2 regions of the Bifidobacterium sp. ESL0820 genome follow, and region 2 is predicted to be linked to the other one. Evidence: riboswitches for the same ligand, from Rfam matches in the RefSeq annotation. Region 2 holds a riboswitch; the other holds the start of a gene.
What was found. A riboswitch is a leader RNA that binds a small molecule or an ion and turns the genes downstream of it on or off. The one in region 2 is predicted to bind guanidine.

Region 1 (4,963 bases), 740 kb from region 2:
TGTTTCTGGACTGGTTCCTTGCTTGTTTGATCCTCTGTTTATGCTAGACATCGGCGCTGGTGGTCACCCAAGTAGAAAGAATTTAAAATACTACAAGGTTCGCATGACTTGTAAATGGATATATCGAGTCTTTACAGTATTGTCTTCCTGGCTCATATCGATATTTGCCTTTGCCATTGTCAGTGTATTGAATCCAACAACTGTGCCTATGTACTTAGATACTCTTTTGGCGCCGATACCGATCGGCGTCATCTATCTGCTACCCTGCTGGAATTGGTTTTTAGCTCCTATTCATAAATCGTGGGTTTGCAATTTGATAAAAGATGACCAGCGTAATATTGAACAGATTCACTACGAAGCATTCACAAAAATTGCGGCATCATACTTGAGCTCTGAATTATCCGTCGATACTCATCGCGAGTATTTGATGCATACCGTCATAATACCCGCCGAAAAAGAAGAATGGGCAGAAATATGTCATCCCGCTTTCCGCACCACAAATCAAGTTCCCTTGCTTTCTTTATCAACTCAGGAACTTCAGAAAACCCTAGAATCTGATAACCTCAAACAGAAAAACGATATAAGTCCTGATGCAACAAAACGTCAACGCACTATCGCAAGCCTGATAAATAAAATCGACACCAATGATCAAGAGTTCAATTGTTGCGACCAGGAGGACTGCAAAATCTATTTAGCTGCTATCTTCGATGATCGTCAGTACTTATCAACATCTATAAGCTCAGAGGCTGATAACGAGGAAAGACTACAAAAAGTCATCACTCATAGTTTTTCCAGCTTCAAAGGAAGGTGGCAACTGATACTGACGCTAGTGAGGCGGTGAAGCCAAGACATGCGATGTAGCCATGTGTGCTTTTGACAGCTTTAATCGCCCAGATCACCTAGGTTGCAGCGTTTCCCCTTCCTCGTGTACATACAGCAATGTAATCCCAAATGAGCAGGATCTCTGACGAACTGAATCAGCATTGATCATTTACTACCTTTGAACCGCCATGAGAATATCTGACTCAACCTCTTACGATTCAACCCATGCTAGTCTGATGCGCAGAATCTGATTCAGGTTCCCGGACGATGGTCAAGTACCCGGACAGCGACAAGACTTGCCGAAAGGGAGCCATGTCATCGTGGATTGTACTCATACTCGCCGGCATCTGTGAATCGGTCTGGGCCACCGCACTAGGCAAATCTCAGGGCTTTACCAAAATCGTTCCTGACATTGTTTTCATTGTGGGATTGATTCTGAGCATGGCGGGTCTGGCCTTGGCCATGCGCACCATCCCTACCAGCACGGCCTATGTGGTCTGGGTCGGCATCGGAGCTGCCCTGACTGTCCTATACGCCATGGCTACGGGATCGGAACCTGTTTCGCTGGCACGCATTCTGCTCATCATCGGCCTGGTCGCTTGCGTGGTCGGACTCAAGATCGTCAATTGAGAGCGGTGCCCGTCATATTACCTAAGTAACACAGGCATAGTGGGCTTCGACCTGAAGCTGCCCACCGATCTTCAAACGGGTCTCCAGCCTGACTCTCACCAGGTACCGGTTCAGCTTTTCCGTGCGGCACTACAACAACGCCTGAAGTATTTAGACTGGAACCATGAGAATCGTCATACAGCGGGTCAGCCATGCCCGGGTCGATGTGGTCGACGAGCAGGGACAGCCGGATTCTGATTTCCATCCACAGAGCATCGGAAAAGGCCTCTTGCTCCTGGTGGCCGTCCAAGATTGCGACGGCGATGCCCAAGTGGACTATACCGTCCGCAAGCTGACCCGGATGCGCATCTTTGCCGACGAGGAAGGACGAATGAACCGGTCGGTCCTGGACTGCGGCGGCTCCATCCTTTCCATTTCCCAGTTCACCCTCTATGCGGATCTGCATCGTGGCAATCGCCCCAGTTTCATGGCTGCGGGAGAGCCCCGACATGCCCAAAACGTCTGGCAGGACCTGAACCGGGCACTGGCCGCGACCGGTGTCCCTGTTGCCGCCGGACAATTCGGCGCCCACATGCGAGTGGATCTGGTCAACGACGGACCGGTGACCATCCTACTGGACACCGACAAACTAATGAAGCCGGCAGCTTCCACAGTGGCTATTTGACGATGGGCCGCAGGGGCGCCGACACATCAAGCTGATGCTTGTCGCCGATCTTGGAAGGATCATTGATGATCTTGTCGACCACGGCCTGCTTGAGCTTCAGGTCGGAGCCGTCGCCCCAGATGATGACATGTTTGCCCTGGTCCAGCTCGGTGGTGATGGAGTCCTGGGTTTCCGCAGTCACCTTGGTCACCGAATGACGCATGGCCTCGGGCATGGTTGACAGTATCCGCAGGGTCTGCCTGACCGCCTGATCCTGCTGGGCACGATTGACGGTGGACACCTGGATGACCGGCACTCCCTTCACCGGCTTGGACACAGTATTGAGCACCCTTCCCTGTCTGTCTACGGCCGTCAGTCTGTCCTGTGCATCCTTGAAGACCGCAGTGGGCTCCTGGGCATCGAAGGTCACCTCCAGACCGTGCGGAAAACTCTTGCGGACCTTGGCATCGGTCACCCCGGCCATGCCGCTGATCTCCTGCTCGACTCCATTAGTGGAAATCAGCAGCAGCGAGCGATCCCCCTGATGAGCCACGATTGAGGCCACCCGATCGTTGGACACCCAGGCATTGCCGCCGCTGACATCGATCTTTTTGGTCTGCAGGCGGAAGACCGGCGAGAGAAAAAGCAGCCATGACAGTCCTGCAATCAGAGCCATGACCAGTAGAACGACACCTGTCCGGATCAGGACCAGCCTGCGACTGACCTTCTTCTTCTCGCGCACCCGGGCCTGAAAGTCCAGAACCTTGGGCCGTACGAAGATCCCCAGCCCCTGATCCTCCTGGTCGGTGCCAATCCTGCCTGAGACGGGTCGGTCCGGCGGTATGGTCCGGGCATCGACGAATCCGCCGGCCGAACTCGTCGAACGAGATTCTGCAGACTTGGATGTCACAGACTTGGAGGCTGAGGCGCTGCTGCTCTTTACCAGAGAGCGGGAGGATGAAGAGGCCGACCTTGGGCTACGTGTCCTGGAGCCGCCTGCATTCTTGGCACGATTGGGACGACCCTTGAGACGCTTGGACCGCTTGAGACGCCTGCCCCTGACGCCTGTCTTTTCAGCCTTGGACCGGCGACCTGCCAGTTCAGCAGCATCGGAAACAGTCGACCTGCCTGATCTTGCGGTTCTACCGGTCTGCGATTCCTCTCCCAAAGGCTTGGCGGTGCGCCCAGACCGGGCTGTCCGTGCGGCCTTGGCAGCCCGAACGGCCCTGCTTCTAGAAGAGGCTCCGCCGGAGGCGCTGCGACCCTTGCCGGTCTTCACTGTTCGTCCCGTTCAGCAAGCTTGTCAAGAATGACCGGTCCCATGGCGGTGACATCGCCGGCGCCCACAGTCAGGATCACATCCCCCGGCTCTGCCCGCTCGGCCAGATCCAGAGCTGCCTGATGCATGTCCGGGCAGGCCCGGAAGACAGCTCCGGTCGACCTCTTCCTGGAATCCCGGGACTCATGGTTCGATGCCTTGCGAGCGGCGGCAGGGATGGTCCCGGCATCCACGCCCGGAAAATCGCTGGCCAGCTCACGGGCGGGAAAGATGTCGGTGACAGTCACGTCGTCAGCCAGAGACAAAGCATCTGCGAACCGGTCGGCGAAGATGGCCGTGCGCGAATACAGGTGGGGCTGGAAGAGCACCCTGATGGTCCGCCCCGGATAACGCCGTCTGGCGGCGGTCAGCAGAGCAGCGATTTCCGTAGGATGATGGGCGTAATCGTCCACTACAGTGACCCCATGCTGGATTCCTCGGACCTCGAAGCGTCGAGAGGCCCCACGGAAGTCGGCGGCAGAAGCGGCGGCCGTATCGGGATCCATTCCCAGCAGGATGGCGGCGATGATTGCCGCGGCGGCATTGCGGGCGTTGTGGATGCCGGGAATCGCCAAGTCCACCTGCAATTCGAGCGGCTTGCCGGCATCCAACCCAGCTGCCTGAAGCACCTGCGCCGGGAGAGCCAAACGGCAATGCTCACGACCACTGCCGCTGCTTTCGGACTCGGACTCGATGCGAACCAGGCCGAGGACCCCGGGCAGGGAGCCCATATTCAGCTGGGGATCCGAAGCATAGACGATGATCTTGGCCTGGCAGTCCCCGTGCAACCGCCGCAGCACCTCCAGGGCGCCCTGGTCGTCCCCGCAGACCACCAGGAAGCGGCGGGCATGCCTGGCATGTTCCACGAAGGCCTGGTGGAAGGCGTCAGCCGTGCCGTAGTGGTCCAGATGGTCGGGCTCCACGTTGGTGATGATGGCGATGTCGGGAGTGTACTTGCCAAAGCTGCCGTCGGACTCGTCCGCCTCGGCCACAAGGACCCGTCCGGCCCCCACATGCCCCCCGTCCATGGGCCCCTGGCCGCTCTGAAGGCTGCCCCCGATGGCGTAGCTGGGATCAGCCAGATCCCCTTGGCCGCCCTTGGTCAGCAGGTGGGCCAAGAGCGCGCTGGTGGTGGTCTTGCCATGGGCACCGGCCACGGTGACTGAGATTCTGGAGGCCATGAGCAGGGCCAGAATGTCACTGCGGTGGACCAGCCGGGCGCCGGCCTCGCGAGCTGCCAGAATCTCGGGATTGTCAGGCTTGATGGCACTGGACCAGACCACCGTGCGAGCCCCGGCCACGTTGCTGGCGTCCTGACCGATGGCGACCGGGATTCCCAGCTGACGCAGGCGGCGGGTCTTATCCCCCTCGGCACGGTCGGAGCCCGAGACCTGCGCCCCCTCCTGGTGAAGCATCTCGGCCAGCACGCTCATCCCGGCCCCGCCGATGCCGATGAAGTGGGTGGGCCCCAGATCCCTGGGGTCGCGCACTCCGGCCTGGGCCAAGGCAGGCAGGCAGGGGTCCAGAACCGGCAGGGACCGGTCGCCGCC
Region 2 (4,963 bases):
GGCCAGAATGAAAAGCGTAATTGCTATGACCACAGAATTCATTGCTCTTGACCTTTCTCTTCGGCCTTTTCGTCACCTGGAGCATCCGCGCTTTCGCCCGTGCCGGATTCGGCTGCTCCTGTTGCCACCAGTGCCTGATCAATCTCGTCGTCCGCTTTGATGCTGAGCGCGCCATCACGAAGGAAATGCACCAGCACGTCCGCCACATTTCTGGACAGCAGGTTGGATGCCGTCGTGGCTACGCCGCTGGCCAGGTATGGTGCCCCGATCATGATGACCCCCTTGTCGGTGGTCCTGGTTCCCACCTGTGATCCCTCGACGTTGCCGCCCAGGTCACTGGCAGCGCAGTCCACGATCACTGCTCCGGGGTGCAGATTGGCCACACCCTTGGCGCTCAGGAGGCGAGGAGGCTTTCCGCCTGGAACCTTGGCCGTGGTGATGACCACATCGAAGCCTGCCGCTTTGGCATCCACCGCAGCCTGCTGCTGGGCCTGTTCCTGGTCGGTCAGCTGCCGTGCATAGCCGCCCTGGCCCTGTCCCTTGGAGAAGTCCAGCCCCAAGTCGAGGAACTTGGCTCCCAAGGATTCCACCTCCTGCCTGGAAGCGGGCCTGACATCATAGGCAGTGACCACGGCTCCCAGACGTTTTGCGGTCCCGATGGCCTGCAGGCCTGCAATCCCCGCGCCCAGGACCAGAACCTTGGCTGGTCGGATGGTCCCCGCCGCAGTGGTCATCATGGGGAAGAAGGATCCATAGGCATCGGCAGCCACCAGAGCCGCCTTGTATCCCATGACCGAGTTCTGCGAGGTCATCTCATCCATGGACTGGGCCGAGCTGAGCTGTCGGGGGAGCCGCTCCATGGCGATTCCTGTAAGCCCGGCCGCTTCCAGGGATTTGATGTAGTCCCTGTCGCTCAAGGACCCCAGCATGCCGATGATCCATGTTCCGGCTGGAATCCTCTTCAGCAAGGAGCTATCCGGTCTGTTGACGAAACCCAGGACTTCTGATTTGGATAGGACGGTATCCCTGTCGGTGACTGTGGCTCCCGTCCGCTGGTAGTTCTCATCCCGGAAGCCGGCTCGAGCTCCGGCCCCGGACTCCAATAGGCAAGCAATGCCTTGTCTGGTCAGTCGGGTCACGATGTCTGGCGTTAGGGCCACACGAGACTCTTCCTCGTTTGTCTCTTTGAGGACCCCGAAGGTTACTGGAGATTGTTCTGGTCCACTCATGTCTTTCCTTTTTCAAACACAACTGTGTGTGAGCAATTGCACCAATGATTCTAGTTGCTGTACCTTGCTGTTGGGAGGTTAGTGCAGCCTGTATGTGCTTGCGCTTTATAAGTATCAGTCGAGAAGGGACCGAGCTCAAGGTATTTTCCGAATGTGGACGAGAAATAGATGGAGCATGAAGCTGTGCCCACATAGTTGCACCCGCGCAACCTATACAATGTCTGAAGAGTTGTAACGTCCGAAAAATGGGCTCACGGTTTTGTTACCGAATTTTTTGGGAGCCGGTCGGCATAGCACATGGCATCGCAGCCCTGTCCATCCGACAGTTTCCAGCTATGACCAGCTACGGCATGTGGGTTGATCATGCTAGGGTGCCGCGCGTCTTCAAGAATGATACGCGGCACCATAAGATGCAAAACATCAATGAGCACAAGACCTTGGCGACAGAACGATTTGGTGAGCTGATTTGTTCGTCTGCTGAGGCGGTCTCACATTGACGGCCAGTCCGCCTTTCTGGACTTGTGTGTCATCTCTGATTGATGTGCGCTGTGGCGCCTTATTCCCTTCCCTCATGCTTGTCGTTTGCCGCGGAATCCTTGGGCTTGGACTGCAGGGGATTGTGATGGTAGATAAGGGCGAAGGCAGCCAGGGTCTCGATCATGCTGGCGATGATCCAGGCAATGACGATGGCGTTCTGGTGTTTGCCGACTGTTCCCATTCGGGTGAAGATGAAGACATCCATGATGAAGGTCTGCAGCACCAGAAGGACCGTCGCCACGACTACCGTCCTGGTATGCCTGTCCGTCTCCGTTCCCTCTCCCTCCGGCTTGCCGGGAGACTTGAAGCTGGCATAGGAGAGGAGCCAGATACCGATTCCGAATAAGACTGCGGCAAGAGGCAGGGAGAAGAAGATCGGCATGGTGCTCAGGCTGAGGCCTAGAGCTGCGACTAGGACTGCTGAGGCCAGGCCCAGATAGAAGGAGTCATGGTTTTTGGCCTTGGGCGGTTTTGCTGGTCTACTTTCCCTAGTTGGTTGAGATGGCTTGTCGACAGGTACGGGCGCATCCTTTGCGGCAGACTTATTGGGTTGACTCGGCTTGTCGTCATGAGAGGGGCCATCATGCTCTCTGTCTACGTGGCCGGCTTGTTCCTGTTTATTTCGTGCTTCAGGTCTGGCATGATCAGTGTCCTTGCTGGATGAGTCCCTGCCTTCCTTCTCGCCTGTTTGTTCTGGTGCGGGCTTCGGCTTGGATGCATTTGCTGCTTGATTTTCTTTTCTGGCGTTCGCAGTTTCCACTGGTTTTGGCATGTGGTTCTTGTCGTTCATGGTTGTTTGTTGGGAATCTTCACGTGTGTCGTCGCTCCGCGAGGAGTTGCCCTCATGCCTGCCTTGGTTCTTATTCGCACGTTCGTTTCGATTGTTGCTCATCTGATCCTCCAGGCTTGTACTTCCCGTCACTTGTGGCAGGTCATCTGGCAGCCTGCCTATTTTCAGGAAGCAACCTCTGTTGATGCCAGTTTATGTGTCATTTTCTCGTAAAAGCGGCATTGACTGGCACTAGGTCGGCATCATTTCGATATTGACCAAGTGCAGGTGAAGCACATAGAGTTAGACGAGAGGCAGGGCCGGCACAAGCGCAGGATTCGTTGCAACATATTCAACGACGAAGGGTGTTTGTTTATGCATGGGCAGCATCGGCGGTCATGATTAATGTTGTTGTGGGTCAATCAGATGATTGTATATCCTGACTTGTCGAGGGCATCCAGGGCGGCAGGGAAGTCCTCGGCCTTGGTAAGGACATAGTCCGTGTTGTAGGTCGAGACGGCGAAAATGCCTATGCCCTTGTTTGCCAGAATGGTGGCGATGGGCGCCAGGATGCCGATGAGTGAAAAGTCGAGAATGCCTTGGATGCGGAAGGCCCGCCAGCCGTCGCTGCGTTCCAGGGTCCGGCTGGGAACAATCTCGGTTGGACAGACTAATGAAGCTTCTTGGTCGGTTCGTCCTGTAAAGACAAAAGGTGAGTTCAGATCAATCTCTGTATAATCAGCAACTTTGCAGACAGTCAGTTCCGCTTCTATGGGTTGGATGCAGATACCCTGCCCTTGCCTTGTCGCTGAGCTGCAATTCTTGGTCGTGAATGAATCGCTTTTTAAATATGATCTGATGATGGCGTATAGCGCAACTAGGGCCCATACGCATTCAAGGGCAAAAAAGGCCCACCTCCGGTTAGCCAGAGCATCGACGGCCAGCAAACATGCGCCGATAAGGTTCAAAACAAGGTTGACCCGGCTGCCGCTGGGCAGGCCTAGCAGCATCATCGAAGCAAAGGCCATGAGGAGCAGCAGAAATCCAATAAGCTGAGTCATTAGGAACAAACCAACCACATCCTTCCACGAGTGACCTGTTGAGCGTCGTCGATCCGGGTACGGCGCGTCTCGTCCGGGGAAGGAATGCTTCCGAAAGATACTGTAGCATTACTGGCAGGGGTCGAAAGTCCGGTGTGCATCCCCATAAGCAGAGGATGAATATATAGCCAAAAGTGATAGGCAATACTGTCTTCCTATGCTTTGTTAGATTGCAGGAGGGCATCACCAAGGAGACGATAGCGCATGGAAAAACTGCAGCTGAGCAATGGCTTCGAGCTTCCCATATTGGGATTTGGAGTCTACCAGATAGGTGATCTGGATGAATGCAGACGTGGTGTGGCATCGGCCCTCGATTGGGACTACCGCCTTATCGATACAGCTGCCTTCTATGGCAACGAGAGAGCAGTGGGAGATGCGCTGAGGGAATCTGCTATTCCTCGAGAGGAAGTGAGCCTTTCCTCAAAGGTCTGGATTCAGCAAAGTGGTTACGAGGGGACGATGCAGTCCTTTGAAAAGACGCTGATCAACCTGCAGACGGACTACCTGGATCTGTACCTTATCCATATGCCTTATGGCGATTATCAGGGGTCGTGGAGAGCTATGGAAGACCTGTATGGCCAAGGCCGCGTTCGTGCCATCGGAGTCTGCAATTTCCTGCCTGACCGGCTAATTGATTTGATCCTTTCCAGCAGAATCGCGCCTATGGTCAATCAGATTGAGCTGCATCCCTTCACTCAGCAGATCGCACTTCGAAAGGTCATGGACGAGCAGGGGGTTGCACCCATGGCCTGGGCGCCTCTGGCTAAAGGTCGTCGGGGAATTTTCGACAATCCTGTCCTCATGCTTATCGGCCAGCGCTACGGCAAGACATCGGCCCAGATAGTATTGCGCTGGCTGACCCAGCAGGGGATATGCGCCATCCCGAAATCCGCGCATGAGGAACGGATTCGCGAGAACCACAATATTGCAGATTTCAGTCTTGATGATGACGATATGCATGACATCAGAGCCATGGATACAGGAGGTCGCCTATTTCTTAATGTGGATACGCCTGAGGAGACCACACGTCTGCATGGGTTATCTTATACACAGTGACTGAGGTCCGCTGAGCTGATAAAATGAGGGCGCCCGCACTTTAAGATTCCTGTGTGGATGCCCTCGTCTTGATATTAGGGATTCTTGCTGAGGCTCTTCATGCGCCTGCGCCTCGACTGGCTTATTGTGCCGGCCAGTCGCCTTGCAGACAGCTCAAGTAATCTTTGGCCGCCTTTTCCAGGCTCTGATCGCTCATACCTGAGCTAACGCCGGTCAGAATAAAGGGCTTCCGATAGACGGTTCCAATGAGATTGCTGGTAGCTTTGAACGGA

Region 1: linked by a shared signal. The riboswitch ahead of ACUIAH_RS03705 (DMT family transporter) and the one ahead of ACUIAH_RS00630 (ACT domain-containing protein) in region 2 are both predicted to bind guanidine.

The regions. Positions count from the first base shown of each region.
Region 1 is NZ_CP199594.1:877,795-882,757, forward strand. It holds gene ACUIAH_RS03700 (hypothetical protein) at 1-841, shown strand, start outside; guanidine-III (ykkC-III) riboswitch at 1,063-1,126, shown strand; gene ACUIAH_RS03705 (DMT family transporter) at 1,135-1,452, shown strand; gene dtd (D-aminoacyl-tRNA deacylase) at 1,616-2,116, shown strand; gene ACUIAH_RS03715 (cell division protein FtsQ/DivIB) at 2,109-3,374, opposite strand; gene murC (UDP-N-acetylmuramate--L-alanine ligase) at 3,371-4,963, opposite strand, start outside.
Region 2 is NZ_CP199594.1:142,177-147,139, forward strand. It holds gene ACUIAH_RS00615 (NAD(P) transhydrogenase subunit alpha) at 1-42, opposite strand, end outside; gene ACUIAH_RS00620 (NAD(P) transhydrogenase subunit alpha) at 39-1,229, opposite strand; gene ACUIAH_RS00625 (hypothetical protein) at 1,786-2,658, opposite strand; gene ACUIAH_RS00630 (ACT domain-containing protein) at 2,958-3,596, opposite strand; guanidine-III (ykkC-III) riboswitch at 3,636-3,693, opposite strand; gene ACUIAH_RS00635 (aldo/keto reductase) at 3,840-4,691, shown strand; gene ACUIAH_RS00640 (NAD(P)H-dependent oxidoreductase) at 4,813-4,963, opposite strand, start outside.